Undibacterium parvum: one gene and its partner. The protein of the gene in region 2 interacts with the protein of the main gene of each other region in a pairwise test. Links are inferred from orthologs where the notes say so. Each region holds a gene or a part of one and is shown on either strand. Other genes may lie near its edges. The genes, in order: rpe and eno.

The links.
Region 1: the proteins of eno (region 2) and rpe interact in binary tests that used the Escherichia coli proteins (3 or more experiments, as listed by UniProt). The link is inferred for Undibacterium parvum from one-to-one orthologs.

The regions. Positions count from the first base shown.
Region 1 is NZ_CP034464.1:2,831,079-2,847,069, forward strand. The notes cover bases 5,015-7,897. They hold rpe (ribulose-phosphate 3-epimerase), read right to left. Parts: upstream 6,848-7,897; coding sequence 6,182-6,847; downstream 5,015-6,181. Other genes in these bases: trpE (anthranilate synthase component I), read right to left, coding at 5,015-5,064; EJN92_RS12435 (phosphoglycolate phosphatase), read right to left, coding at 5,354-6,061; apaG (Co2+/Mg2+ efflux protein ApaG), read left to right, coding at 6,981-7,355; mltA (murein transglycosylase A), read left to right, coding at 7,539-7,897. Also shown: EJN92_RS12410 (M61 family metallopeptidase), read left to right, coding at 1-1,038; indole-3-glycerol phosphate synthase TrpC, read right to left, coding at 1,151-1,951; trpD (anthranilate phosphoribosyltransferase), read right to left, coding at 1,955-2,986; EJN92_RS12425 (anthranilate synthase component II), read right to left, coding at 2,989-3,555; more of trpE, read right to left, coding at 3,556-5,014; more of mltA, read left to right, coding at 7,898-8,732; EJN92_RS12455 (enoyl-CoA hydratase), read left to right, coding at 8,800-9,576. UniProt on the Escherichia coli protein: Catalyzes the reversible epimerization of D-ribulose 5-phosphate to D-xylulose 5-phosphate.
Region 2 is NZ_CP034464.1:4,498,098-4,512,659, reverse strand. Bases 11,737-14,562 are described here. They hold eno (phosphopyruvate hydratase), read right to left. Parts: upstream 13,879-14,562; coding sequence 12,595-13,878; downstream 11,737-12,594. Other genes in these bases: kdsA (3-deoxy-8-phosphooctulonate synthase), read right to left, coding at 14,132-14,562; ftsB (cell division protein FtsB), read right to left, coding at 12,185-12,523; EJN92_RS19610 (DNA-binding protein), read left to right, coding at 11,737-11,813. Outside these bases: EJN92_RS19675 (CBASS oligonucleotide cyclase), read left to right, coding at 1-363; EJN92_RS19670 (DUF6602 domain-containing protein), read left to right, coding at 387-635; EJN92_RS19665 (Tn3-like element ISPa38 family transposase), read right to left, coding at 632-3,598; EJN92_RS19660 (nucleotidyltransferase family protein), read left to right, coding at 3,757-4,047; EJN92_RS19655 (HepT-like ribonuclease domain-containing protein), read left to right, coding at 4,044-4,430; EJN92_RS21645 (hypothetical protein), read left to right, coding at 4,446-4,607; EJN92_RS19650 (cupin domain-containing protein), read left to right, coding at 4,667-5,023; EJN92_RS21480 (hypothetical protein), read left to right, coding at 5,117-5,254; EJN92_RS19645 (hypothetical protein), read left to right, coding at 5,278-5,604; EJN92_RS19640 (hypothetical protein), read left to right, coding at 5,601-6,101; EJN92_RS19635 (hypothetical protein), read left to right, coding at 6,098-6,469; EJN92_RS19630 (recombinase family protein), read left to right, coding at 6,463-7,020; EJN92_RS19625 (DUF6602 domain-containing protein), read left to right, coding at 7,060-7,572; EJN92_RS19620 (hypothetical protein), read right to left, coding at 7,814-8,464; EJN92_RS19615 (NAD(P)/FAD-dependent oxidoreductase), read right to left, coding at 8,976-10,295; more of EJN92_RS19610, read left to right, coding at 10,749-11,736. UniProt on the Escherichia coli protein: Catalyzes the reversible conversion of 2-phosphoglycerate (2-PG) into phosphoenolpyruvate (PEP). It is essential for the degradation of carbohydrates via glycolysis.

The DNA of each region.
Region 1 (15,991 bases), 1.7 Mb from region 2 along the record:
AAACATCAGCCTGAAATGAGCGATGGCTATCTGAGCTTTTTAGGTCTGTGTAGTCACGAATATTTCCACACCTGGAATGTCAAGCGTATCAAGCCAGCCGCCTTTGCGCATTACGATTTGAGCCGTGAAAATTACACCAGCCTATTGTGGTTGTTTGAGGGTTTCACCAGTTATTACGATGATTTGATGTTGCTTAGGGCAGGCCTGATCGATGAGAGCAGCTATTTTAAATTGCTCTCAAAAACCATCAATGGGGTACTGCGTGGTGCTGGCCGCCACAAGCAAAGCGTGGCCGAATCTAGTTTCGATGCCTGGACTAAATATTATCGTCAGGATGAAAACTCGCCGAATGCCATCGTCAGCTATTACACCAAGGGCTCGCTGGTAGCGCTGGCGCTGGATCTGACTATCCGAGCCGAGACCTCTGGTGAAAAAACTCTGGACGATGTGATGCGCGCACTGTGGCAGCACTACGGCCGTGACTTTTACCAGTTAGCTTTAAGCGGTCAGCAACAAGGTTTGGCCGAAAATGAAATCGTCTCCCTGATAGAGCAAGCGACGGGCGTGAAAACCCAGCGCTTCATGGATAAATATGTACGCGGCACCGAAGATGTACCGCTGACTAAGTTATATGCTGAGTTTGGCGTCGCTATCAAAGATCAACGCAAAAACAGTAAGGCCAGTCTGGGCGTGCGGGTAGTCAAAGACGGTGCTGACTGTAAGCTGGCCAATGTTTTCACAAGCCGCGCCGCCCATCAAGCCGGCTTGTCGGCCGGCGATATCCTGATGGCCATCAATGGCTTACGCGTCACTGCCGCCGATGTTGGAGATGGTCTTGCTACTGCGGTGGGGCGCTATACGGTAGGAGAAACGGTGCAGTTGCACGCCTTCCGCCGCGATGAATTGCTGACCCTGCAAGCGACTCTGCAAAGCGACGATGTGCCTGCGTTTAATCTGCTGTTGGCAGAGAAATCGAAAGCCCCCTTGCTGGCGCTGCGACCGTCTCTGGTCGCCAGCAAGAAATCACGCAAGGCTTGAGTCTAATTCGAAATTAAAACTATAGTAAAACACGATGCGCAATGTTGATGCGGCCTACAGCACGAAAAGCTCTGTAAACCCGCATAAACATTGCGCAATCGATTTTAAAATTTTAGAAAAACAGCTTCTGCATTTCCATGCCTGGGTTTTTAGCGCGCATGAAGGCCTCACCGACCAGGAAGCCGTGTACATGGGCTGCGCGCATGCGTGTGACGTCGTCCACGGCCATAATGCCCGATTCGGTAATCACCAGTTTCTCGCTAGGGATGCGTGGCAGCAGACCTAGGGTGGTGTCTAGCGTCACCTCAAACGTGCGCAGGTTGCGGTTATTGATTCCTAATAAGGCAGTCTTGAGTTTCAAGGCGGCGTCCAACTCTGCTGCGTTATGCACTTCGACCAGCACGCTCATGCCTAGCTCATGGGCGCAGGCTTCCAGTTCGGCCATCAAACCGTGATCTAAGGCTGCGACTATCAGTAAAATCGCATCCGCTCCCCAGCTGCGTGCCTGATAGATCTGGTAAGGATCGATCATAAAATCCTTGCGTAAGGCCGGAATATCACAAGCGGCACGCGCCTGTTGCAGATACTCGGGCGTGCCCTGAAAGAACTGCACGTCAGTAAGAACCGAGAGGCAAGCTGCGCCATGTTGCGCATAGCTGGCGGCGATCTCGGCAGGACGGAAATCGGCGCGTAAGATGCCTTTGGAGGGCGAGGCTTTTTTGATTTCGGCAATCACCGCGGCCTGGCCTGCCGCAATCTTGCTGCGCAGGGAGGCTTCAAAATCGCGTAGGCTAGCCCGCGCTTCGGTATTGCCTTCGACTTCGCTGCGCAGGCTGCTGTAAGACTGGTATTTTTTTGCGGCAGCCACTTCGTCTTTTTTGACGTCGAGAATTTTATTCAGAATATCGGACATCGTTTACTTTCCTAATTGCTGAGTGACCAGGATGAACTGTTCCAGCTTAGCCAGTGCCGCGCCGGAAGCGATCGCCGTTTGCGCTTTTTTAACGCCGTCGGCAATCGAGCTGGCAACGCCGGCGCCATACAGCGCCGCACCTGCATTGAGGCTGACAATGTCGGTGGCGGGGCCGGCCACATTATTCATGACGTCGAGAATTTTTTGTTTCGACTCTTGCGCGCCAGATACTTTCAGGTTGCGGTTCGAGACCATTTGCAGGCCAAAATCTTCAGGGTGGATATCGTATTCGCGGATTTCTCCGTTCACCAGTTCGCCCACCATGGTTGGCGCGCCTAGCGAGACTTCATCCATATTGTCGCGGCCCCAGACCACCAGCGCATGTTGGGCGCCCAGTCTTTGCAATACGCGCACCTGGATACCGACCAGATCCGGATGGAATACGCCCATCAAAATATTCGGTGCGCCGGCCGGATTGGTCAAAGGCCCCAGAATATTAAAGATGGTGCGCACGCCTAGCTCTTTACGCACTGGTGCCGCATGTTTCATGGCGGCGTGATGATTCGGTGCGAACATGAAACCTATGCCAGTCTGGGCAATCGACTGGGCGATTTGCTCAGGCTTGAGGTTGATGTTAACGCCCAGTGATTCCAGTACATCAGCGCTGCCGGACGATGAGGAAACGCTGCGGCCGCCATGTTTGGCGACGCGGGCGCCGGCGGCGGCCGTAACAAACATCGAGGCGGTAGAAATATTAAAGGTATGCGCGCCGTCACCACCAGTGCCGACGATGTCGATCAGATTGGTGGTATTAGCCATCGGCACCTTGGTCGAGAGTTCGCGCATGACCTGAGCGGCGGCGGTGATCTCGCCTATGCTTTCTTTCTTGACGCGCAAACCGACGGTGAGGGCGGTGATCATCACCGGCGACATTTCTCCACCCATGATTTTACGAAACAGCGACAGCATTTCATCGTGGAATATTTCGCGATGTTCGATCAGGCGCGAGAGGGCTTCTTGCTGAGAGATGGTCATGATTATTTTCCGGTCAAAAAGTTCTTGAGCAAGGCATGCCCATGTTCAGACAATATCGACTCAGGATGAAACTGCACACCCTGCAAATTGAAAGTTTTATGCCGCACACCCATGATTTCGCCATCCTCAGTCCAGGCCGTCACTTCCAGGCAATCGGGCAAGCTGGATCTTTCTATCGCCAGCGAGTGATAACGGGTAACGGTGTAAGGACTAGGCAAGTCTTTGAACACGCCGACCCCGGTATGCGCGATAGCTGAAGTTTTTCCATGCATGACCTGCTTGGCGCGTATGACTTTGCCGCCGAAGGCAGCAGCGATACTCTGATGCCCGAGGCAGACGCCTAAAATCGGAATCTCGCCAGAAAAGCGTTTGAGCACCGGCACCGAAATCCCCGCTTCCAGCGGCGTACAAGGGCCAGGCGAGATGCAGATGTGATCGGGCTTTAAGGCGGCGATTTCATCGAGCGTGATCTCATCGTTGCGGTAGGTACGTACATCCTCACCCAACTCGGCAAAATACTGCACCAGGTTGTAAGTGAAGGAATCGTAGTTGTCTATCATTAATAACATTTAAATCTCCCCATCCAGGCCATCTTGCACTTGTTCCGCTGCCCGCAATACCGCGCGCGCCTTGTTTTCGGTTTCTTGCCATTCCATTTCAGGCACAGAGTCGGCCACGATGCCCGCTGCGGCCTGTACATACAACATGCCGTCTTTGAGTACACCGGTGCGTATTGCAATCGCCAGATCCATTTCGCCGCCAAACGACAAATAGCCACAGGCACCGCCATAGATGCCGCGCTTGGTCGGCTCTAACTGATCAATCAGTTCCATCGCACGTACTTTCGGCGCACCGGATAAAGTGCCGGCCGGGAAGGTGGCTTTGAGTACGTCGAGATTGGATAAATTCGGCTGCAAGATGCCTTCGACGTTAGAGACGATATGCTGTACGTGCGAGTATTTTTCTATCACCATCTGATCGGTCACTTTAACGCTACCGGTCTGGGCAATCCGGCCAATGTCGTTACGCGCCAGATCGATCAGCATCACGTGTTCGGCGATTTCTTTAGGGTCTGCCAATAGTTCGATGGCTAACTGGGCATCACTTTCCGGAGTGGCACCGCGTGGGCGGGTGCCGGCCAGCGGACGTATCGTGACCTTTTTATTGCCGTCCTTATTTTCACCACCCAGGGTTTCGTTACGTACCAAAATTTCCGGCGAGGCACCGATAATCTGCATATCGCCAAAATTATAGAAATACATGTATGGCGAAGGATTCAGCGAGCGTAAGGCGCGATACAAAGACAGCGGTGAATCGACATAAGGTTTCTTGATGCGTTGACCAATTTGCACCTGCATCAAGTCGCCGGCCATGATGTATTCCTTGGCTTTGGCAACCGCCTCCAGATAATCGGCCTTGTTAAAATCGCGGATGCTGTCGGTACGTACCGAGGCCGAAGTCACCGGTGCATCGACGCTACGGCGCAGCATGCTGCGTAACTCTTTGAGGCGCTGGCGTGCTTTCGACCAAGCTTCTGGCTGAGTCGTGTCGGCATATACGATCAGATACAGTTTGCCGGAAACATTGTCGATCACCGCTAACTCTTCGGTCAGTAGTAACTGTATATCGGGCAAACCTAAATCATCTTTGGGGGCGCTATTGGCCAAGCGCTTTTCTACGTAACGCACTGCGTCGTAGCCAAAATAGCCGGCCAGACCGCCGCAAAAACGCGGTAAGCCAGGGCGCAAGGCAACCTTGAAGCGCGACTGAAATTCGGCTATGAAGTCTAGCGGATTGCCTTCCACGGTTTCGGTCACGACGCCATGCTTGACGACCTCGGTACGCATGCCATAGCTGCGCATCAGGGTGTGGGCTGGCAAACCGATAAACGAGTAGCGGCCGAAGCGTTCGCCTCCCATCACCGATTCTAGTAAGAAGCTATTCTTGCCGCCGTTCTGGTTTTGCGCCAGTTTCAGATACAGGGTCAGTGGCGTTTCCAGATCGGCCAGCGCTTCCGCGATCATGGGGATACGGTTGTAGCCTTGCGCGGCCAGCGATTTAAATTCGAGTTCGGTCATTGTGTGCTTTCAGCCGTCATGGAAACGGAACCTGTAGATTCAGGTTCCAGCTTATACGGGTAAGACAGGGTAAAAAAACATGCAAACTAGCGCGAGGGATGTGCGTAATCTGCCCGGCAAACTATCAGTTGTGCCAGCGTCGCCAAAGCCAGGCCTCAAACGTGCCTGGTATCATTGCGGGATGTTTTTTATCGGAGAACATTCTGGGATATTGAACGTAAGTTTGCTAGTAATTGGGTTTAATTAAGTCGCTATCAGCAAGTCTTAAACAAGTAAAAACAGCAGAAAATCATTGTATGTTGCCACGCCTGATTAAAGTTGCTGCTTCTAATAAGGAAGCAACTATACCATCGCTTTCGACATTTTGTATAGCTTCACCGTGATTGTAGCCGTAGGGCACTAATAACACCGGGCAGTTGGCGGCGCGGGCAGCTTGCGCATCATTCGATGAGTCGCCTAGCGCCAACACTTTGGCCGGAGCTAAATCAAAATCGGCACACACTTGCAGTAAAGCGATGGGGTCGGGCTTCTTACGGCTAAACGAGTCGCCGCCATACACTACCTCAAAAAAGCCAGCCAGCCCTTTTTTCTCCATCAGCGGCAGCGCAAAGGCCAGCGGTTTATTGGTGACGCAGGCCATGCGCAAACCTTGCGCTTGCATGGCTTGCAATCCCTCTACGACATCCGGGTAGAGCATGCTGAAATCGCCATTGATGCAGAGATAGTGACGTTGGTAAGACTCCATCGCCGCGTCGAAGTGTTGCGCAATTTGTTCTGCCGAAAAATCGAGTGCCAATACCCGCTCGATCAAGTTTTCAGAGCCTTTGCCGACAAAGCGTTTGATGGTGGCAATGTCAATCGCCGCCAGAGTAAATTCGTCACGCATACGATTGACGGCAACTAAAAAATCGGGAGCGGTGTCTAGCATGGTTCCGTCTAAATCGATGATGACGGCCTGGATATTATCTAGTGCAACAGTAAGTGCGGCGGTAAGCATAATCAAAAATAGAGTGCGCAATAAACATGCGCCTTCTGGCATGAAAATGCTCTGGAAGGCGCATGGATGCTGGGGGTAGCTTTAAGAATCGACAAAGTTTAGCGAAAAAAAGCAGGAAAGTTAAACTTTCGCCAATTCGCTACGCATGGCATTGATCACAGCCGTATAGTCGGGCTTGCCGAAAATAGCCGAGCCAGCGACGAAGGTGTCGGCACCCGCCGCAGCGATTTCGGCGATATTGTCGATTTTTACGCCACCATCAACTTGTAGCATGATGTCGCGACCGCTGGCGTCTATCATTTTGCGAACTGCGGCGATTTTTTTCAAAGTGTGGGGGATGAAAGACTGGCCACCAAAGCCGGGATTGACCGACATCAGTAAAATCAAATCGAGCTTATCCATCACATGTTCTAGTATGTGCAAAGGTGTGGCTGGATTTAATACCAGACCAGCTTTACAGCCATGCTCGCGTATCAGTTGCAAGGTACGGTCTATGTGCTCTGAGCCTTCCGGATGAAAACTGATGATGTTGGCACCGGCTTTGGCAAAATCAGGAATGATGCGGTCTACCGGCTTAACCATCAGATGCACGTCGATAGGCACTTGTACGTGCGGGCGTATCGCCTCGCAGACCAAAGGTCCTATCGTTAAATTGGGAACATAATGGTTGTCCATGACGTCGAAGTGAATCATGTCGGCGCCGGCGGCAACGACATTACGGACTTCTTCACCGAGTCTGGCGAAGTCGGCGGATAGAATACTAGGGGCGATGCGGTAGGTGGTCATGATAATTGCTTTGATGTGAGTTAGCTTAAATTGGCAATGGCGCTATTTTACTCCTGCATGCATTTGCTAGCTCTTGTAAGATGCGGCTTAGGCAGAAGTTTGCAATTTAGAATACTGAACAAGGAAGAGTGAGATGGCAGCATATCAAATCGAAGTGGCAGTCGCGACCCAATATCTGGCAGAACAATCGGATCCAGATAATGGTGACTATGTATTCGCGTACACCATTACCATCACCAACACAGGAACGGTAGCGGCGCAATTGATCTCGCGCCATTGGGTGATTACCGATGCGAATAATCGGGTGCAGGAAGTCAAGGGACTGGGAGTGGTCGGGCATCAACCCCTGTTGCAGGCCGAGCAGGGCTTTGAATATAGTAGTGGTAGCTCTTTAAAAACCCAGCACGGCAGTATGAAAGGATCCTATTTCTTCGTGGCTGAAGATGGGCACAAGTTTGAAGTGCAAATCCCGGAATTCGTACTTTCTTTGCCGCGCACTTTGCATTAAGCTGCGCTAGTTTCTATCAACGCTCTTAGTTAGTCGACTCGTTTTTGTTTTCTACGGCGTTTGATTTTTTTGTCGGCTGTTCTGGTTTTCGCCCCGAAAACATAGTCCACCAAACGATGAAAACAAACAAAAGCGTTGCGCCACAAGCTTCTAGTGCCAATAACCACATTATTTATTACTCCTATGTTGATACAAATTTCTCAAGCGAGGATTTTACTCCTGGCGAGCTTGTTCGGTGCGCTGACTGCTTGTACCAGCGTTTCCCTGGATACGCCGGTGGTGAAAACGCCAGTCGTGGTGCCCGCGAGCACCGTGAGTTCTGCTACGTCTAAATGGGCGCAATTGTACAAGCCCGTCAGTTTTTCGGCTTTGCCTGGCTGGCGTCAGGATCAATTGACTGAGCTTTGGCCAGCCTTTATGGCATCCTGTTCTGCGATTAAAAATAAGCCCGAGTGGAAAGAGCCATGTGCCATTGCAAAAGACTTGGATGCGAAAGACAATCAGGCGCTGCTGGATTTTTTTGAGGCATTTTTTACCCCGCATCAGGTTCTCAATGCGGATGGCGGCAATGAGGGCCTGATCACTGGCTACTACGAACCCTTGCTGCGTGGGGCGCGTCAACGCGGCGGTGCTTTTCAAACGCCGCTGTATCGCACCCCGCCTGATTTATTGACGATAGATTTATCTAGTGTTTATCCCGATTTGAAGCATATGCGTTTGCGTGGCCGCCTGGTCGGCAACAAAGTAGTTCCGTATGCCTCGCGCGCTGACATGTTGCCCGCCGTGGTGGGTAAAGAGTTGGTTTGGGTAGACGATGCGATCGATGCTTTTTTTCTGCAAATACAAGGCTCAGGGCGAGTTTATCTGTCTGATAGCAATGAAACGATACGGCTGGCGTATGCTGATCAAAACGGCCACCCGTATAAATCTATAGGTCGCTATCTGGTCGATAAGGGCGAGTTAAAGCTGGAGCAGGCTTCCGCCCAAGGGATTAAAGAATGGTTGAGCAATAATCCGGCTCGTCAGGACGAATTGTTAAACGCTAATCCTAGCGTGGTATTTTTTAAAGAAGAAAAAATCATCAATCCAGCCATAGGACCCAAGGGGGCCTTGGGCGTACCCTTGACTGGGCAACGTTCTATCGCGATTGATCCTCAGTATCTTCCTTTGGGTGTGCCGGTATTTTTATCCACGACTCAGCCCAATAGCAGTGTCAGTCTTCAGAGGTTAATGATGGCGCAAGACACTGGTGGCGCTATTCGTGGTGCGGTGCGCGCAGATTTTTTTTGGGGCTTTGGAAATCTGGCTGGCGAATCTGCCGGTCGTATGAAGCAAAAAGGCGCGCTGTGGGTGTTGCTGCCTAAGTCGCCGGGTTGATCGCTAATTTGTAGTAGATCTATTTTATTTTGTTCGTCATTAAAAACTTAAACTCAGGAGTGTGGATATGGAATACCAAAATATTATTGTTGAGACTAAAGATAAAGTCGGTGTTATTACCTTAAATCGCCCTAAGGCTTTGAACGCGCTTAACGACCAGTTAATGGATGAGCTGGGTTTTGCGCTGAAGTCCTTCGATCAAGACGAGGCGATTGCCTGTATCGTACTTACCGGTAGTGAGAAAGCATTTGCCGCTGGTGCTGATATCGGTGCCATGGCTAACTATACCTATATGGATGCGTATAAGGACGATTACATCACGCGTAACTGGGAGCAAATTCGTCAGATACGTAAACCAGTGATCGCTGCGGTGGCTGGTTATGCGCTGGGTGGTGGGTGTGAGTTGGCCATGATGTGTGATTTCATTATCGCCGCTGAAAATGCCAAATTCGGTCAACCAGAAATCAAACTCGGTACCTTGCCTGGTGCCGGTGGTACGCAGCGTCTGCCGCGCGCCATCTCAAAATCAAAAGCCATGGATATGTGCCTGACCGCGCGCATGATGGACGCGGTTGAAGCGGAGCGCGCTGGTTTGGTGTCGCGTATTGTCCCTTTAGATAAGTTGATGGAAGAGACTATGGCTGCCGCAACTACGATTGCTGCGATGTCTTTGCCTATCGTGCTGATGATTAAGGATTCCGTCAATCGCGCGTTCGAAACGACACTGGCCGAAGGCGTGAATTTTGAGCGACGCCTATTCCATAGTAGCTTTGCGACCGAAGACCAAAAAGAAGGCATGAAAGCTTTCATGGAAAAACGCCCGGCAAATTTTGTAAATAAGTAAGCGTATAAATCATTTAAACAAAAGCTTGCCAATCCAGCGCAAGCTTTGCTATAGTTCGCCTCCCGCTGAAGAGCGGGGCGAAATGAAGAAAGTAAGGCAAGCGAAGCAGTCCTAGGTTTGAGTGACGATGTGAATCAAATTCAAGCGCTAATAAAACAAGGGGTTGACGAGTAGAAGGAAATGCCGCATAATCTCATCTCTCTGCTGCTTACAAACAAAACGCTTTGTAGCAATCTGGCAGAAACGCTTTGCAGTCGGTGAGAATCGATAGTGACGCGCCAAAAAACAGAAGACAGATCTTTAACAATTAACAGTCAATAAATGTGGGCACTTGATAAAGAGCGCGGCTAATTACTTCGGTAGTTAGTTCAACTTAAAAAATATCAAATGTTCGCAAAAGTAATAAATAGGACTTTCTCGCAAGAGAAAAGCCTGTCAGTTATTTGAGTGAGCGACACCGTTCGAAAGAACGGAGTTCAGAAATGAACACAAAACAGAGATTAAACTGAAGAGTTTGATCCTGGCTCAGATTGAACGCTGGCGGCATGCCTTACACATGCAAGTCGAACGGTAACGCGGAGCAATCTGGCGACGAGTGGCGAACGGGTGAGTAATATATCGGAACATACCCTAGAGTGGGGGATAACGTAGCGAAAGTTACGCTAATACCGCATACGATCTGAGGATGAAAGTGGGGGATCGCAAGACCTCATGCTCATGGAGTGGCCGATATCTGATTAGCTAGTTGGTAGGGTAAAAGCCTACCAAGGCGACGATCAGTAGCTGGTTTGAGAGAACGACCAGCCACACTGGAACTGAGACACGGTCCAGACTCCTACGGGAGGCAGCAGTGGGGAATTTTGGACAATGGGGGCAACCCTGATCCAGCAATGCCGCGTGAGTGAAGAAGGCCTTCGGGTTGTAAAGCTCTTTTGTCAGGGAAGAAAAGGTAGTCTCTAATACAGACTGCTCATGACGGTACCTGAAGAATAAGCACCGGCTAACTACGTGCCAGCAGCCGCGGTAATACGTAGGGTGCAAGCGTTAATCGGAATTACTGGGCGTAAAGCGTGCGCAGGCGGTTATATAAGTCAGATGTGAAATCCCTGGGCTCAACCTAGGAACTGCATTTGAGACTGTATGGCTAGAGTGTGTCAGAGGGGGGTAGAATTCCACGTGTAGCAGTGAAATGCGTAGATATGTGGAGGAATACCGATGGCGAAGGCAGCCCCCTGGGATAACACTGACGCTCATGCACGAAAGCGTGGGGAGCAAACAGGATTAGATACCCTGGTAGTCCACGCCCTAAACGATGTCTACTAGTTGTTGGGTCTTAATTGACTTAGTAACGCAGCTAACGCGTGAAGTAGACCGCCTGGGGAGTACGGTCGCAAGATTAAAACTCAAAGGAATTGACGGGGACCCGCACAAGCGGTGGATGATGTGGATTAATTCGATGCAACGCGAAAAACCTTACCTACCCTTGACATGTACAGAATGCCGAAGAGATTTGGCGGTGCTCGCAAGAGAACTGTAACACAGGTGCTGCATGGCTGTCGTCAGCTCGTGTCGTGAGATGTTGGGTTAAGTCCCGCAACGAGCGCAACCCTTGTCATTAGTTGCTACATTAAGTTGAGCACTCTAATGAGACTGCCGGTGACAAACCGGAGGAAGGTGGGGATGACGTCAAGTCCTCATGGCCCTTATGGGTAGGGCTTCACACGTCATACAATGGTACATACAGAGGGCCGCCAACCCGCGAGGGGGAGCTAATCCCAGAAAGTGTATCGTAGTCCGGATTGTAGTCTGCAACTCGACTACATGAAGTTGGAATCGCTAGTAATCGCGGATCAGCATGTCGCGGTGAATACGTTCCCGGGTCTTGTACACACCGCCCGTCACACCATGGGAGCGGGTTTCGCCAGAAGTAGGTAGCTTAACCGTAAGGAGGGCGCTTACCACGGCGGGATTCGTGACTGGGGTGAAGTCGTAACAAGGTAGCCGTATCGGAAGGTGCGGCTGGATCACCTCCTTTCTAGAGTGCGCTACAAGTTAAGTGTCCACACTTATTGACTGTTAATGATAAAGAACGTAGCGATGGAGCGATTCATCGGTACCGAGTTCCCGAATTGGGGGTTTAGCTCATCTGGTAGAGCACCTGCTTTGCAAGCAGGGGGTGAACGGTTCGATCCCGTTAACCTCCACCATTTACGTAGTAAAGAAGTCGTAAATAAGTGGGGCTGTAGCTCAGCTGGTTAGAGCACCGTGTTGATAACGCGGGGGTCGTTGGTTCGAGTCCAACCAGCCCTACCAGTAAAATGGAGTGGGAAGAAAAAACAAATGTGAGTAGCGCGCGCGCTATTGAGATTTGTTCTTTCGAAACGAAAGCAAAGTATCAAGTAAGACCGTTCTTTAACAATTGAGAAGAAGTAAAGTAGAAATAATCAAAATTATTTCTGTGAAGGAAATTAATAACGACAGTTATTAACGATAATTCATGGAAGGGTTGTGATTGTATCAAACAAACATAAAATGTATTAAAAAGAGTTTGAAAAGCACTGTAGCAATACAGGGTTTTAGAAAATCAAATATCTTGAGATACGGCAAACGCTAAAGTAATACTCATAGTAATAAGAACTATAGCGATTTTTTGGTGATGAACCTGAGCGTAGGTGTTACTGGAAAAATCATCTGGCTCTGCCAGTGATTTTGAACTAGCACCACATCAAAGTAGATTTTTACTTTGATGTGAACAATCAGACGCCAGAATCTAAAGTTATAGGGACAAGTGACTAAGTGCACATGGTGGATGCCTTGGCGATTACAGGCGATGAAGGACGTAGTAGCTTGCGATAAGCTGCGGGGAGTGAGCAAACACACTTTGATCCGCAGATTTCCGAATGGGGAAACCCACCCTTAGGGGTATTGCATACTCAATACATAGGTATGCAAGGCGAACGCGGCGAACTGAAACATCTAAGTAGCTGCAGGAAAAGAAATCAACCGAGATTCCCAAAGTAGTGGCGAGCGAAATGGGAACAGCCTGCAAGATTTAGCATCTTTGATAATAGAATGGAATGGAAAGTCCAGCCATAGAGGGTGATAGCCCCTTATATGAAATCATCGGTGTGGAACTAAGTTTGCGACAAGTAGGGCGGGACACGTGAAATCCTGTCTGAACATGGGGGGACCATCCTCCAAGGCTAAATACTCGTAATCGACCGATAGTGAACCAGTACCGTGAGGGAAAGGCGAAAAGAACCCCGGAAGGGGAGTGAAATAGATCCTGAAACCGTGTGCATACAAACAGTAGGAGCGGACTTGTTCCGTGACTGCGTACCTTTTGTATAATGGGTCAGCGACTTACATTCAGTGGCAAGGTTAACCGCATAGGGAAGCCGTAGAGAAATCGAGTCCGAATAGGGCGAAATTAGTCGCTGGGTGTAGACCCGAAACCAAGTGATCTACTCATGGCCAGGATGAAGGTGCCGTAACAGGTACTGGAGGTCCGAACCCACTAATGTTGAAAAATTAGGGGATGAGCTGTGGGTAGGGGTGAAAGGCTAAACAAACTTGGAAATAGCTGGTTCTCTCCGAAAACTATTTAGGTAGTGCCTCAAGTATCACCATCGGGGGTAGAGCACTGTTATGGCTAGGGGGTCATCGCGACTTACCAACCCATTGCAAACTCCGAATACCGATGAGTGCGAGCTTGGGAGACAGACGTCGGGTGCTAACGTCCGGCGTCAAGAGGGAAACAACCCAGACCGCCAGCTAAGGTCCCAAAGTATCGCTAAGTGGAAAACGAAGTGGGAAGGCTAAAACAGTCAGGAGGTTGGCTTAGAAGCAGCCACCCTTTAAAGAAAGCGTAATAGCTCACTGATCGAGTCGTCCTGCGCGGAAGATGTAACGGGGCTAAGCGATACACCGAAGCTGCGGATATGTTTTAGGACATATGGTAGGAGAGCGTTCTGTAAGCCTGCGAAGGTGTCTTGTAAAGGATGCTGGAGGTATCAGAAGTGCGAATGCTGACATGAGTAGCGATAATGGGGGTGAAAAGCCTCCACGCCGTAAGCCCAAGGTTTCCTGTTCAACGTTCATCGGAGCAGGGTGAGTCGGCCCCTAAGGCGAGGCAGAGATGCGTAGCTGATGGGAAGCAGGTTAATATTCCTGCACCGTCGTATGATGCGATGGGGGGACGGATCGCGGAAGGTTGTCAGGCGGTTGGATGAGCCTGTTCTTGACTTGTAGAAGGCACTTAGGCAAATCCGGGTGCGTAATTCAAGGGGTTGAGACGAGTGAACTTGTTCACGAAGCAATCGGAAGTGGTTCCAAGAAAAGCCTCTAAGCTTCAGTCATACGAGACCGTACCGCAAACCGACACAGGTGGGCGAGATGAGTATTCTAAGGCGCTTGAGAGAACTCGGGAGAAGGAACTCGGCAAATTGGTACCGTAACTTCGGGATAAGGTACGCCCTTGTAGTTTGACCCCCCTGCGGGGGAAGGATGAAAGGGTTGCAATAAACTGGTGGCTGCAACTGTTTAATAAAAACACAGCACTATGCAAACACGAAAGTGGACGTATATGGTGTGACTCCTGCCCGGTGCTGGAAGATTAAATGATGGGGTGCAAGCTCTTGATTGAAGTCCCAGTAAACGGCGGCCGTAACTATAACGGTCCTAAGGTAGCGAAATTCCTTGTCGGGTAAGTTCCGACCTGCACGAATGGAGTAATGATGGCCACACTGTCTCCTCCCGAGACTCAGCGAAGTTGAAATGTTTGTGATGATGCAATCTACCCGCGGCTAGACGGAAAGACCCCATGAACCTTTACTGTAGCTTTGCATTGGACTTTGAACCAATCTGTGTAGGATAGGTGGGAGGCTTTGAAGCGTGGACGCCAGTCTGCGTGGAGCCATCCTTGAAATACCACCCTGGTTTGTTTGAGGTTCTAACCTTGGTCCGTTATCCGGATCGGGGACAGTGCATGGTAGGCAGTTTGACTGGGGCGGTCTCCTCCCAAAGTGTAACGGAGGAGTTCGAAGGTACGCTAGTTACGGTCGGACATCGTGACGATAGTGCAATGGCATAAGCGTGCTTAACTGCGAGACTGACAAGTCGAGCAGGTACGAAAGTAGGACATAGTGATCCGGTGGTTCTGTATGGAAGGGCCATCGCTCAACGGATAAAAGGTACTCTGGGGATAACAGGCTGATTCCTCCCAAGAGTTCATATCGACGGGGGAGTTTGGCACCTCGATGTCGGCTCATCACATCCTGGGGCTGTAGCCGGTCCCAAGGGTATGGCTGTTCGCCATTTAAAGTGGTACGTGAGCTGGGTTTAAAACGTCGTGAGACAGTTTGGTCCCTATCTGCCGTGGGCGTTGGAAGTTTGAAGGGGGCTGCTCCTAGTACGAGAGGACCGGAGTGGACGAACCTCTGGTGTATCGGTTGTCACGCCAGTGGCATTGCCGAGTAGCTATGTTCGGAATAGATAACCGCTGAAAGCATCTAAGCGGGAAACTAGCCTTAAGATGAGACTTCCCAGAGACTAGATCTCTTTAAAGGGTCGTTCGAGACCAGGACGTTGATAGGCTGGGTGTGGAAGTGCAGTAATGCATTAAGCTAACCAGTACTAATTGCCCGTAAGGCTTGTCCCTATAACTTTAGTGTTATAGATTTACGACAAGTATTGTTTGTGTGTTTGCCTTATGTCGTCGAGGAATCGACGAAGTTTGGTACAAATCACAACCGCCTAAGTCCTGCACTCAACATGCAGGCACGCTGCAGCGATGGTCAATCGCTCAGCACAAAGATTATTGATGGACAAGTGAACCATGTTTGCTTGCCTTGGTGGTGCAAACCGCCCTACGACCCTTCTTCCCAATTGGACCTGTTGCGACGCACAGAATAACGTGCGCCACAATAAGTCAACAAGTTATGCCTGATGACCATAGCAAGTCGGTACCACCCCTTCCCATCCCGAACAGGACCGTGAAACGACTCCGCGCCAATGATAGTGCTGCAACCAGTGTGAAAGTAGGTCATCGTCAGGCTTTTATTAGAAAACCCCTCAACAGTAATCTGTTGAGGGGTTTTTGCTTTGCGCAATCCGTTCGAAGACAACTCCCATAGCGCACTGCACTGACCTTGTCTGTTCCGACACCCTGCGACTACGCGACGAATGCACCACCTTCTTCTAGGCCTCAGGCATGTCCCGACAATTCCTAAAAACCAAGGGTTCGGCTGAAACTTACGCAAGGCGCCGCCACACCTCAAAAATACTCCCCCCTGTATAGTTAAAACCCACAAAGACTGCGCGGGCAAGCGGCTGATTTACTTAAAAAATCGGGGGAGTATGCGTAGCGGGAGCGCAAATCCGGATTTGAACTTCGATCCTCTTCTTATACAGCTTT
Region 2 (14,562 bases):
ATGGTCAAGTACTGGAACAACAACCCTAAGCACGGTGAGAAGCCTGTAAAGCCGTCGTTCCTTCTCGAAGTCATGGCGCTGGAATGTCTCCATGGTGGCTGGGGCGGGCAATTCGACCGTGAAGTTCAGGCATTGTTCGCCACCTTGGCTGACCGTGTTGTCGATACCTGGCCCGATCCGGCTGGCCTTGGGCCTGCTATCAGTGACGGCATGGACAGCGCACGGAAGCAGCGCGCGCAAACACTTCTCAAGGAAGCCGGTCGCCAGGCAACCGTTGCCATTGACTATGTCCGTAAGGGGCAAAACGGCGATGCGCTCAAGGCGCGGCGCGAACTGTTCGGCCCGCGTTTCCCTCTGTCGTAATCACAAAAATGACTGGAAATACAATGAGTAAATGGTCTTTATCCGGGCTGCTCGCCAGCCTACACCAAGATATTGAATTACAGCTTTCGATCGCACGAAAAGCATTTGCGCATCCAGGAACGAAAGGCGATGCTACCGAAGGTGTTTGGCTGAAACTGCTACAACAATATTTGCCGCAGCGTTACCAAGCGACATCGGCACATGTTGTCGATAGCACCGGTGCTTTTAGCGATCAGGGGTCGTCTCAGAAAACGGAAAATAAAGCACGCTAAGCCGGTTGCAGCGGCCGTAGCGGCCTGAACTTGCCCGCGCCGATCTTGGCGCTGCTGCGCCAGAGGTAATCGCCGGTCAGGTTGATGTGCTCCCAGCCGAGCGGCGACAGGTACTGCAACAGGCCGTCATCGACGGCTTGACCGTGGCCACGCAAGGCGTTCGCGGCCCGCTCCAGATAGACCGTGTTCCATAGCACGATGGCCGCCGTCACCAGGTTGAGGCCGCTGGCCCGGTAGCGCTGCTGCTCGAAGCTGCGGTCGCGGATTTCCCCCAGGCGGTTGAAGAACACGGCGCGGGCCAGCGCGTTGCGCGCCTCGCCTTTGTTCAGCCCGGCATGCACGCGGCGGCGCAGCTCGACGCTTTGCAGCCAGTCCAGGATGAACAGTGTGCGCTCGATGCGTCCCAGCTCACGCAGGGCGACGGCCAGGCCGTTCTGGCGCGGGTAGCTGCCAAGCTTCCTGAGCATCAGCGAGGCCGTCGCCGTGCCCTGCTTGATCGAGGTGGCCATCCGCAGGATTTCATCCCAATGGGCGCGGACGTGCTTGATGTTGAGCGTGCCGCCGATCATCGGTTTCAACGCCTCGTAGGTGGCATCGCCCTTCGGGATGTAGAGCTTGGTGTCGCCCAGGTCACGAATGCGCGGGGCGAAGCGGAAGCCCAGCAGGTGCATCAACGCGAAGACGTGGTCCGTGAACCCTGCCGTGTCGGTGTAGTGCTCCTCGATCCGCAGGTCGGATTCGTGATACAGCAGGCCGTCGAGCACGTAGGTCGAGTCGCGCACGCCGACGTTCACGACCTTGGTGTGGAACGGCGCGTACTGGTCGGAGATATGGGTGTAGAACGTCCGCCCTGGGCTGCTGCCGTATTTCGGATTGATGTGGCCGGTGCTCTCGGCCTTGCTGCCGGTGCGGAAGTTCTGGCCGTCCGACGATGACGTGGTGCCGTCGCCCCAATGCTCGGCGAAGGGATGTCGGAACTGCGCGTTGACCAGCTCGGCCAGTGCCGCCCCGTAGGTTTCGTCGCGGATGTGCCAGGCTTGCAGCCAGGCCAGCTTGGCGTAGGTCGTGCCGGGGCACGATTCCGCCATCTTGGTCAGGCCCAGGTTGATCGCGTCGGCGAGGATCGTGGTCAGCAACAGGTTTTTGTCCTTGGCCAGGTCGCCTGACTTCAGGTGGGCGAAGTGCCGGGTGAAGCCCGTCCATTCGTCTACCTCCAGCAGCAATTCGGTGATCTTGACGTGCGGTAGGATCATCGCCGTCTGGTCGATCAGGGCCTGTGCGGTATCGGGCACCGCCGCATCGAGCGGCGTGATCTTCAGGCCCGACTCCGTGATGATGGCGTCCGGCAGCTCGTTGGCCAGCGCCATGCGGTTGACGGTGGCGAGCTGCGTTTCCAGCAGCGTCAGCCGGTCATGCAGGTACTGGTCGCAATCGGTGGCCACGGCCAGCGGCAATTCGCTGGCCTGCTTGAGGCTGGCGAATTTCGCGGGCGGCACCAGGTAGTCCTCGAAGTCCTTGAACTGGCGCGAGCCTTGCACCCAGATGTCGCCGGAGCGCAGCGCGTTCTTCAGCTCCGACAGCGCGCACAGTTCGTAGTAGCGCCGGTCGATGCCGGTGTCGGTCATCACCAGCTTCTGCCAGCGCGGCTTGATGAACTCGGTCGGCGCGTCGGTGGGCACCTTGCGGGCGTTGTCGCTGTTCATGCTGCGCAGCACCTCGATGGCGTCGAGTACGTCCTTGGCGGCGGGCGCGGCCCGCAACTTGAGCACGTCGAGAAATTCCGGCGCGTAGCGGCGCAGCGTGGCGTAGCTCTCGCCGATGCGGTGCAGGAAATCGAAGTCCTCGGGTTGCGCGAGCCGCTGCGCTTCGGTGACGCTCTCGGCGAAAGCATCCCAGGACATGACGGCCTCGATGGCGGCGAACGGATCGCGGCCCGCTTGCTTGGCCTCGATCAGCGCCTGGCCGATGCGCCCGAACAGCCGCACCTTGGCATTGATCGCCTTGCCGGATGCCTGGAACTGCTGCTGATGCTTGTTCTTGGCGGCATTGAACAGCTTGCCCAGGATGCGGTCATGCAGGTCGATGATTTCGTCGGTGACGGTGGCCATGCCCTCGATGGCGAGCGCCACCAGGGTCGCGTAACGCCGCTGCGGCTCGAACTTCGCCAGGTCGGCGGGCGTCATCTGGCCGCCCTCGCGGGCGATCTTGAGCAGCCGGTTCTGGTGAACCAGCCGCTCGATGCCGGAGGGCAGGTCGAGCGCCTGCCACGCCTTGAGGCGTTCGATGTGTTCCAGCATGTGCCGCGAGTTTGGTTTGACCGGGGATTGCCGCAGCCAGGCCAGCCACGTCGTCTTGCCGTTGTCGCGGCGCTTGAGCAGATCGTCGAGGCGACGGCGATGCACGTCCGTCAGCGGCTCAGCCAAGGCGTCGTAGAGACGCCGGTTGGCGCGGGTAATCGCTTCGGCGCTCGCCCGCTCGACGGCGTTGAGGGCGGGCACAATGACCGACTGCCGCCGCAGGTGCTCGATCAAGGCTCTGGCCAGCACGATGCCCTTGTCGGTTTGCATGGCCAGCTCGGTCAGCAACTGGACAGCCTGCCGGTAGTGGCCAATCGTGAACGGCTGGAAGCCGAACACCGTTTGCAGCTCGACCAGGTGCTCGCGTCGGGTCTGCTCACGCTGCCCGTACTCGTCCCAGCTTTCGATGCCGACCTTGAGCTGGTTGGCGACCAGTCTCAGCAATGGCGGGAACGGTGGCTCATCAGCGCCAAGGATGACGCCGGGAAAGCGCAGGTAGCAGAGCTGCACCGCGAAGCCCAGCCGATTGGCCGGGCCGCGCCGCTGCCGGATGATGGAGAGGTCGCTTTCGCTGAACGTGTAGTGACGGATCAACTCATCCTTGGTGTCCGGCAACGCCAGCAGGCTTTCGCGCTCGGCGGCGGAGAGGATCGAACGGCGGGGCATGCGGTTTCCTTCTTCTTGAAAACGTAGGTTTGTGACAAGCCCGCCAAGGCAACCGGCGCGGCACGGGAATCAAGGCATTGCGATTCTCGAAAATAGTTCTTGAAATTCTATTCTTGATTGCATATCATCTCAACGAGTTTCGATAAGAAAGGATGCGCATGCGACCGTCTGTTGTGCTTGACATGAAGCGAAGCGCAGTGCGTGAAGCGGTAGGCCGCTTTCGCGCCGCGAACCCGCGCGTCTTCGGCTCGGTGCTGCATGGCACCGACCGGGATGGCAGCGACCTCGACCTGTTGGTCGATGCGCTGCCCGGTGCCACGTTGTTGGACTTGGGCGATTTGGAAGAAGAACTGAAATCGCTGCTCGGCGTTGACGTCGATCTGCTGACTCCCGGCGACCTGCCGCCGAAGTTCCGGGCCAAGGTGCTCGCGGAGGCGCAACCGATATGAGCGAGAACCGCCTGCCCGATTACCTCGACCACATTCAGCAGGCCGCAACCGATGCGCGCAGCTTCGTGGAAGGGATGGCCAAGGACGACTTCTTGGCCGACAAGCGCACCCAGCAGGCCGTCATCATGAGCCTGATCGTCATCGGCGAGGCGGCCACAAAGGTGATGGATGGCTACGTCGAGTTCACCCAGGCGCATGCCGACGTGCCGTGGCGCAGCATGCGCAATATGCGTAATCGCATGGCTCACGGCTATTTCGACATCAACCTCGATGTGGTGTGGGAGACGGTACAGGAATGGCTGCCGGCGTTGCTCCAGCAATTGCCCGCCGTGCGTCAGGATGCCGACGATGAAGACCGTAACGACAAAGGCATGGAGCCATGACCAATCAAGCCGCCGATGTTCGGCCCCTCTGGCGTGTTCGATCCCGCGACCTATGAGCCGCGCTCGGGCAAGACCTTCTGGATGGCCGCAACGGACGTGAGTTCGCTGGTGGGCAAGGAGGCAGCAGCCGACACGCTCATCGGCAACTGCACGACCGCACGACCAGCCTCCCGTTAAAATTCGAGTTAGAACTCATATCCAGCCTGTCTGGGTGCACTGTGAAAGAGGGATCTCCGATGACTGTTGAATCGAGAATATTTTCTGTAGCCGAGTATGTTCAGCCGTCCGAAGGCGAGCCTATTCGTTCCGTTGTGCTTGAAACCCGAGACTCAATTATCGTGGTTTGGCATGTCCATCCCGGGCAGGAAATTGCGGCTCACATTCATCCTCACGGCCAAGACACGTGGACTGTTTTGTCGGGAATGGCTGATTACTTTCAGGGCAATGGGATTGTTCGTGCCCTCAGGGAAGGTGAGATAGCCGTGGCAAGACCGGGCCAAGTGCACGGGGCGCGAAATACAGGTACCGAGCCATTTGTGTTCGTCTCGGTTGTGGCATCAGCCAATGCCGGTTTCGTATTGGCTGAGCGATAGAGCCCAATCTCTGGAGTTGGTCCAATGAGCGGTCGGGGAGATAGGTAACAGACATGCAGCGGACACGGCTGCTAAACCAGGTCGCAAACCTCCTTGCGTCGCAGCGTGCCGCAAGCGACGCGATCAATCGAATGGGGTCGGCATGAGACTGAACACCATCCAGTTCCCGACCGCGTAGCCGCCTGTCCTGCCGATCAGGTCTTGACCATCGACGCCTGGGATCAGTCCTGAATGTTCTTGGAGACCACTACGTTATGAGCCGCAGCCGCCGCAAAACACCCATCGTCGGGCACACGACCTGCGGCAGCGAGCGCGAGGACAAGAAGCTCTGGCATCAGCGCTGGCGCACCCGTGAGCGCACGGCGCTGACCAGCGCGTCGCCCGAAGCCCTGAGCGCCCATCTGCCCCTGCTGGAAAACCAGGCCAGCAGCGTCTGGTCGATGGGCAAGGATGGCCGCTCCTACTGGCCCGTCAAGCGCCAGGCCGCCACGGCGGATCGCATCGCCAATCACAAGGGACGCAACCCGCAAGAACGCGCCTCCCTGAAAAAGCGCCTGCTGCGCAAGTGGATGAGCAAATGAAGCTCTCCTTCCATCAGCACATTGCGCTGTTCTGGATGATCGGTGCTCCGGGCGTCTTCGCGCCCGTGATCGAGAACGCCAAGCGGCCCGATGCCGGCGCCGTCATGGCGTGGGGTGTCGCGATCGTGGCGGTGATGATCCTCTTCACCCCTTTGCTGCTGCGCTGTCCACCATTCCGGCGCTGGTATGGCCGGACGGATGCGCTGTCGGAGCGGCAGCGCCAGGCGCTTGCCGAGCGCGGCCTGCGCCGCTACTACCAGACCGCTTTCGATGACGGCTACGTGCCCCGCGTGATGCCCTACGTGTGGCGCATCATCTGGACGGTCGGCGGGTTGATGGCTGTGACCGCCGTACTGCCTACCAACACCGGACGGCCAGCCTTCGATGCCTTGGTGGTCTTCTCGACCTGGTATCCGATAGGCGTGATGCTGCTGGTTTTCGCGTCGAGGCCCCTTGGCCGGTTGATTCGCCAAAGAGCACAGGAGCGGCGGAAATGAGCACGTCAACCATCGAGGCGCTGGCCAGCGCCTGGGCAAGGATTGCCGAGGAAGCGGAATTCCCCGCTGACTACGAGGGGACTGCCACACCACAAGCGCATCGGGCTAGCGAAGCTATTCAGGAGCAGATTCGGGAGCGCATCGTCGCCACCAACGACATGCGGCTGTTCAGCCTGCTGCACCTGCTGGGTCAGGCGTCGCTGCGCATGGAGCAAGCGCTGTGGCCGGAGGATTACGAGCGGATGACGCGCGAGGTTGAGGAAGCCCTGCGGCAAGCCACCGACGCCAACGCCAGATCGTACACCCACGAAGAAGTGATGCAGGCGATGCAGGAACGCATCGACCGGGCGCGAGACAAGCCATGTTGATTGGCTATGCGCGCGTCTCGACGCAGGATCAGAACCTGGAGCTGCAACGCGAAGCCTTGAGCAAGGCCGGATGTAAAAAGGTCTTCGAGGACAAGGTGAGTGGCACGCGGGCAGACCGGCCTGGCTTGGCCAAGACGCTCGAAATGCTGCGCGAAGGCGATACTTTGGTCGTCTGGAAGCTCGACCGGCTGGGCCGGTCGGTCAAGCAACTGGTCGATCTGGTCGGCGATCTGCACAAGCACGGTGTCCAGTTCAGGAGCCTCACCGACTCCATCGACACCGGCACACCATCCGGGCGGTTCTTCTTCCACGTCATGGCGAGCCTTGCCGAAATGGAGCGCGAGCTGACCGTCGAGCGCACCCGCGCCGGGCTGGAAGTCGCCAAGCAGCTCGGCCGCAAAGGCGGCCGCAAGCCGAAGATGACCGACAGCAAGATCGAGTCGGCCAAGAAGCTGCTGGCCAGCGGGGTGCCGCCCAAGGACGTGGCCAAGAACCTCGGCGTGTCCATTCCGACGCTGTACCGCTGGGTGCCAGCCTCCACGCACGCTTAGCGTGCTTTATTTTCCGTTTTCTGAGACGACCCCGATCAGATCGACGTTGTAGTGTTCGACCGCCAGTATTCGCCTTTCATATTTCGGCATGGTGATCAATTCATTATTCCTGCGGAAAGCGTCTACGCGGTGTTTGAAGCCAAACAATCAATCAACGCTACATTAGTAGCGTATGCGCAGGAAAAAGTTGCTAGCGTACGCAAATTACACCGAACCAGCCTGCCAATTCCCCATGCTGGTGGAACTTATCCGCCGAAGGCGCTGACGCCGATTATTGGCGGTATATTGACTCTTGGCAGCAACTGGAACCCACCGCTTGGCGATGCAATGCGCGCGGTTCTCTTGAGCGGCGATGCCGGCGGCAAGCTCGATCTGGGCTGTGTCGCATCGCATGGAGTGTTTGACTATGATGAGGCGACCGCCGCGTATAACATTCACGAATCAGGCAAACCAGCCACCGCTTTTCTTTTCGAATTAATCGCCCGACTCCAGGCTACCGCGACAGTCCCGATGATTGATATCCATGCCTATGGAGCATGGCTGGACGTCTGAGCAGAGGTAAGTGGTTAGAAATACCTGCAGCATGACGACCCGGAACGAGTGTTTTGATTCATAACTCATTGATTTAAAAGACATCCAAAATAATCTGGGCTTTGGGCTTACAACCCCCTGTAGGGATACAGCCCATTCCCTCGAAAAGGTAAAAACGTTAAGGTTGGACGCTAATTCATTATTACGGATATACAAATAAGCAAGAAAAAACGGATTATTTCGGTAAGAATATTACAAGTAATCAGTGTTCAAGACTATTCCAAAAAGAAACTTTTACCTTTTCGAGGGGATGGGCACAATTAGCCTGATTGCGATTGCTGGCGTTGTCGGTCTTGATCAGCAACTCGATGCGATTGCGGTTCATCGCTGGCAGGGCGCGCCCATTACTAAAAATTTTACCGTCTACGCCTATGTTGGTGCTTGGGTTCCAGCGATTGAAGTTGCCGGTGCCGGCAAACACTTTATCGAGCAAGCGATTGGCTTCGGCCAGATCGGTGTTATTTGCCACCAGCATGGTGACGTCTTCAAAGCGCGACAATTGGGCCGCGATACGCATCAGATCTTCACGCGCTAGCAGGCGGCTATTCGACATATCGCGCTCTTCTGGGGTGCCGTTGAAGTTACCCCAGGCCGAGACCGAGGCACCGTAAGCCATCCAGGTAGCGGCGTGCGATGCGCCTTCTTTCGGCACCAGATAAGTCGTCACCGGAGGCGGTGGTGGTAAAGGCTCGGGCGGCTGTGGTGGAATAGGTTCATCTGGATCTTCACCGCATGCGGTCAAAGGCAGCGCCAGACCAGCGAGCGCCAAGGCCCCGGCGCCGCGCATGAATTGCCTGCGCTGTTGTGATGCAAAGTTGATGTGATCTACTTCTACTGATTTTTCGTGCGCCATATGCCTTACTCCTAATATTTTTTCATATTGAAATTTCCATCTGTCCCATGCCGTGATCGGCTTGCCCTGAGAAAGATCTTGCTCAAGGACAAAACCAGTTTATCGCCAGAAATTTTCAAAAAAAAGAGACATATACTGCACTATTGATTCAGTTTTCTCATGACTCCTAAGTTTATTTTGTTTTTGCCTAGATATTTGGTTAATGCACGGCAGGCTAACAGTCTTCGTAATAAACGCTAGCCATAGGGGGGGGCAGGGGTGAACGAGGAATCTCATTAAAAACTGCGCAGGCGCTCAATCAGGGCCTGTATGGCCGTCTAAAATTGCCCTGTTGCGCTGCCACTTACATCATTTACATTTTCTGTTGCAAATTCAACCCAGCATGGTGCTCGATTTTGTTTGAATAGGGAGCGCTTACGCAATCCCTATGCGGCCTGCAGGCCCAAATGCTGCCAGCAAGCGCATGGAATATGCGCCTACACGTGTGGGGCGTGGCGTGTAGTTTGCGTAGTCAGTGCAGCTTGATGCGCGGATTTCTGACCCTGTCTATGCTGGCGACCCAAGTGGCCAGCCAGGTGTGAAACCAGCCGTAGACCACCACTTGATGATGCTTGTGTAGCGACCAGTACATCCATTTGGCGATTGTGCCTTCGATGAAGATAGAGCCACTCGCGAGCGCCCCCATCAAGCTACCGACGGTACTGTAATTTCCTAGCGAGAGCAAAGAGCCGTGGTCGGTGTAGCGATAAGTCAGCAACTCTTTGCCATTGAGCATGCGTATCAGCGATTTGGCCAGTAGGCTCGCTTGCTGATGCGCGGCCTGGGCGCGTGGCGGCACTGCAGGCAGGCCTTCTCCTTGCGGGCAGGCGCAGCAATCGCCGATCGCAAAAATGGCCGGATCGCGGCTAGTTTGCAATTGCGCGTTGAGTACCAATTGATTGATACGATTGCTTTCCAGTCCATCGATATCCTTTAAGAAATCGGCGGCCTTGATACCTGCCGCCCACACCACGATACCGCTGGGGATGAATTTTCCGCTGGCCATCATGACCCCGTCTTTGCTGACCTCCACTACTTTTTCATTGGTGTGAACTTCCACGGCGATACTGCGCAACTCTTTGGCGACCGCTGCCGCAAGGCGTTCAGGCAGCATTTGCAGTAAGCGCGGGGCGGCATCGACCAAGACAATCTTCAAGTCTTTTTCAGGATGAAAATTTACCAAGCCATAGCTGGATAATATTTTAGTGGTCATGTGCAGCTCGGCCGCTAGCTCGACCCCAGTCGCGCCGCCTCCTATGATCGTGACGGTGAAGCGACCTTCGCCTGCGACCTGCGCCAATGACTGCGCGCGCAGGCAACAATTCACCAGTTTTTTGTGGAAACGCTCGGCCGCCGCTAAGGTATCGAGCATGATGCAATGCTCACGCACGCCCTTAGTGCCAAAATCATTACTCTGGCTACCCAGTGCTAGCACCAAACTATCGTAAGCGATCGACTGGGTGGGCAATAGCTCCTCATTATTCTCATCCAAAGTCGGTGCCAGAAAAATTTTCTTATAGCGTCTGTCCAGGCCATTCATGCGCCCCAGGCGGAATTCAAAATGATTGGCGCGCGCTAAGGCGAAATATTCTCTCTCATCCGCTTGGCTATCTAAGGTGCCAGCCGCGACCTGATGCAGTAGCGGCTTCCACAAATGGGTAGGGCTGGCATCGACCAGGGTAATCAGGGCTTTCTTCTTCTTGCCTAATTGCTGGCCCAGGCGCACCGCTAATTCCAGGCCGCCGGCACCACCGCCGACGATGGTAATTTTATGCAAAACTTCATCAAACATCGCACTCACGATAAATATCCTCAATGTTGGAAAATGGGCGACCGCAAATACGCAACGGCTAGTGCGCACAGCGTAGAAGGCGATCTAATGGAGGCAGTGTGACGTCATATGGCTCCATTGAGTAGTGCCAATAATTGATTTTCAATGGAACCATTTATTGGGCGAGCCTAACAATAGCCGAGCTTACTGCTAAGAAGCTACTAGCCAGACAGTTTTAGTTAGGCCTATTCAAACACGAATCTTTCTCAAGATCACAGACGTTAAGCCGCTGGATATTTTACTGAGTACTGAGCCAGGCTTTGTATCAATGACCGAGGAAATTTTCATGCGATGAAGATCGTTGATTATTCAATATTATCAATAATAATAGACATTATAAGAGTAATGTCATATTTATTGATTTAAAAGTTGGAAATATAACGTAATACGTTGTATTATCAACCAATAACTTCAATGAATGAATATATGGATACTCTTGAACAGAATGAGCGCATGCTCTTGGCGGACATCGACGTACTTCGCAATCAATTCCCACAGACACAGGATCTGTATCGTGAAGTGTGTGTGGCCATGTTCTTCCGCTATGGAATGACGCCGACAGCCAATAAGTTATACCAGCTGGTGCGAAAAGGCAGCATGTCGGCACCTGCGGAAGCCCTGAATCGTTTCTGGGAAAACCTGCGCGACAAAAGCAGGGTGACTGTTAGTCATCCCGATTTGCCGGAATCCTTGAAAACCGCAGCGGGAGATCTCGTTGCCACTTTGTGGTCAGCGGCCCAAAATGCCGCTCAAGAAACGCTGGCATCTTTGAAGGTTGATGTGCTGTTGCAGGTTGAACAGGCAAATGACAAGGCCAATTTGGCGGTTGCTGCCCGCGACCAAGCAATATCAACATTTAATAGCATGCAAAAAGAACTAATGGAAACGCATACTGAATGTGATGTACTCAAACACGAAATTACAGCCTTAATATCGACGAACTCATCGCTCGAATCTCAATTGGAAGACTCAAAAAATGATATATCCGTAAGTAATGCGAAACTAGATGATGCTCTCCGTGAGCTGGTCTTAGAAATGGAAAAACTCCGTGCTTCAGCAAAATTAAACGAAGATAGACTGGCGTCAGCGGAAAGACGGGCGCTTCTAGAAATCGATCGAGAGCGCACAGCTAATATTAGGCTTCAAAAAGCACTAGAAACAGCGCGCGTTGAATACAAAATGAAGGTCGACGTGCATCACGCTGAATCCAATGCGTTTCAGTCTCAGATGGCCAACCTGAGGCAAACAATAGGCAATTTAGAAGGTGCGATTCAAGCCGCTTCTGAAGCTCGCGAGATTGTCAATCGCGAACTAATACAGTTAAAAATTCAGATTTCCAACAATACTCATGCCTTGGCAGGCTCGGCTGTAGAGAGAGACTTGCTTCTTCGTAAGCTGCATGAATGCGAATTGGGAGCTGCAAAAAATGCGGCGGCCATTCAACCGACTACGCGAGCTAAGCGAAGAAAGACAGAATAATGACTAGCGAGAGCAATGTTTTCAACCGGATACTTTTACGTTAAAGCATTCCGATTAACGTAATAATTTGGACTGATTGAAATGGACCAAAGCATTAGGTAAGTAGAGTCCAAAGTTTTACATTAGCGCGTTTCTGTCGCAACAAACGTGAATAAATCATTAAATTCAAATACTTATTGCAGTAAGGGTATCAGATTTATTTCATTTTATTCGGGAAGTTCCACATTTACGTCCACTAAGTGACTACTTTTACTTCGCCGAACGGTTAAATATCGCTTCTATTGATGCGTAAATTTTGAACTTCAATTTTACATAATATAAATTATGCGAAATACCAGGCTATTATTTGCCTCTCCGATTCGCTTACTTTGCTATTGCCGCGCACCAATAACTGGCTTACTTCCTAAAGCTGCTGCCGGGTTGGATTTTAATTCGGTGCCAGCATTAAGTATCTGTACAAAGATTTCATCTCTCTTAATCATTCCCAACTCAAAACGAGCGCGTTCTTCTACAGCGCCTGTACCTATTTTTAGATCTTCAACTTCTGAAGCGAGTTTATTATTTCTCTCTTTCAGATCTTCATTCTTCTTTTGCGCTGCGCTTACTTGCCTATCTAATTCCCAAACGCGCAGCCAACCGCCTTTACCCAACCACAGCGGATATTGAATCAACAATAACAAGGTGACGAACACGATGGCAAGTAAGCGCATTGAGTTTTAATCTATCAAAAATAAAGTACATAAAAAAGGAGAACAAATGCTCTCCCTTTTACAAATAAAGCTTACTTCAAATTATAGAAAGCGTCGCGGCCTGGGTAACTAGCCACTTCACCCAAATCTTCTTCGATGCGCAAGAGTTGATTGTATTTTGCCATACGATCAGAACGGGACATAGATCCTGTTTTAATTTGCAGAGCGTTCATACCGACGGCGATATCAGCAATCGTGCTGTCTTCGGTTTCGCCAGAGCGATGTGAGATTACCGCTGTATAGCCAGCGCGCTTAGCCATTTCGATAGCGGCAAAAGTTTCGGTCAAAGTACCAATCTGATTAATTTTGATCAGTATCGAATTAGCGATGCCTTTTTGTATGCCTTCTTTGAAGATCTTGGTATTGGTGACGAACAAGTCATCGCCAACGATCTGCACTGTTTTTCCGAGTTTCTCTGTCAGAATTGCCCAGCCGTCCCAATCGCCTTCGGCCATGCCGTCTTCGATAGAGATGATAGGATATTTGTCGACCCAAGTTGCCAGCAAATTCGTGAAATCAGTAGCCGACAAAGTCAGTCCTTCGCCTTCCAAGTGATATTTACCGTCTTTGTAGAATTCGCTAGCGGCGCAATCGAGGCCAAGAGCGATTTGTGTGCCTGGCTCGTAGCCAGCGGCTTCTATCGCTTGAATAATCAGTTTGATGGCAGATTCATGATTTTCTACTGATGGTGCAAATCCACCCTCATCGCCAACAGCTGTCGTTAAACCTTTGTCGTGCAGGATTTTTTTAAGTGCATGAAAAACTTCTGCACCGTAACGTATTGCTTCGCGAAAACTAGGTGCACCAACCGGGATAATCATGAATTCTTGAATATCCAGATTATTATCGGCATGTGCGCCGCCGTTGATGACATTCATCATCGGCACTGGCATTTGCATGGCGCCCGAACCACCGAAGTAACGATACAACGGCAAGCCAGCCTCTTCAGCGGCCGCTTTGGCGACAGCCATGGAAACTGCCAACATGGCGTTTGCACCTAGGCGCGATTTGTTTTCAGTACCATCTAAATCGATCAAAGTACGATCCAGAAAAGCTTGTTCGTTAGCGTCTAAACCCATGATCGCTTCGGCTATTTCTGTGTTGATGTTCTCGCAGGCTTTGAGTACGCCCTTGCCCAGAAAACGCGATTTATCGCCGTCCCGCAGCTCCATCGCTTCGCGGCTACCGGTCGAGGCACCGGAAGGTACTGAGGCACGCCCCATAACACCAGATTCCAGCAAGACATCGCATTCAACGGTAGGATTACCGCGTGAATCCATGATTTCACGACCGATAATATCAACAATAGCACTCATTCAATTCTCCTAAACGATCAATTTAAAATAAGAAATTCGCCAACAAAATAAAATAATGCGGCTGGGTCTCACCGTTGCATGTAACGGGTTTCTAGATAAAACGACATTTTGATTTTTGGTAATGACAAGAATATGGCAGCGGCGCTTAATGGCGGCACTGTCAGCGTATCTTCAGGTCGATGGGTTCAAAAGCTTTTATCTTCACCGCCCGCCACCTGAGTCGGCGCGGACGGGACTTGCATCACGCAATAAATCAGTTAAAACTGGACTCCAGGAATCCATTCTTTTTCACAACCCGATCAAGGTCGATCAAAGTTGATAGCAATTCTTTCATGCGTCCTAATGGCACAGCATTCGGACCGTCCGACATGGCCATTGCAGGATTCGGATGAGTTTCCATAAACAAGCCAGCTACGCCAACCGCAATCGCCGCACGCGCCAATACCGGAACAAACTCGCGTTGCCCGCCGGAAGATGTGCCCTGCCCGCCCGGCAACTGCACCGAGTGGGTGGCATCAAAAACCACAGGGCAATTGGTTTCACGCATGATTGCGAGCGAGCGCATATCGGATACCAAATTATTGTATCCAAATGAGACACCACGTTCGCAGGCCATGAAAAGATCTTCGGATAAGCCAACTTCTTTAGCTGCAGCGCGCGCCTTGGCGATGACATTAATCATAT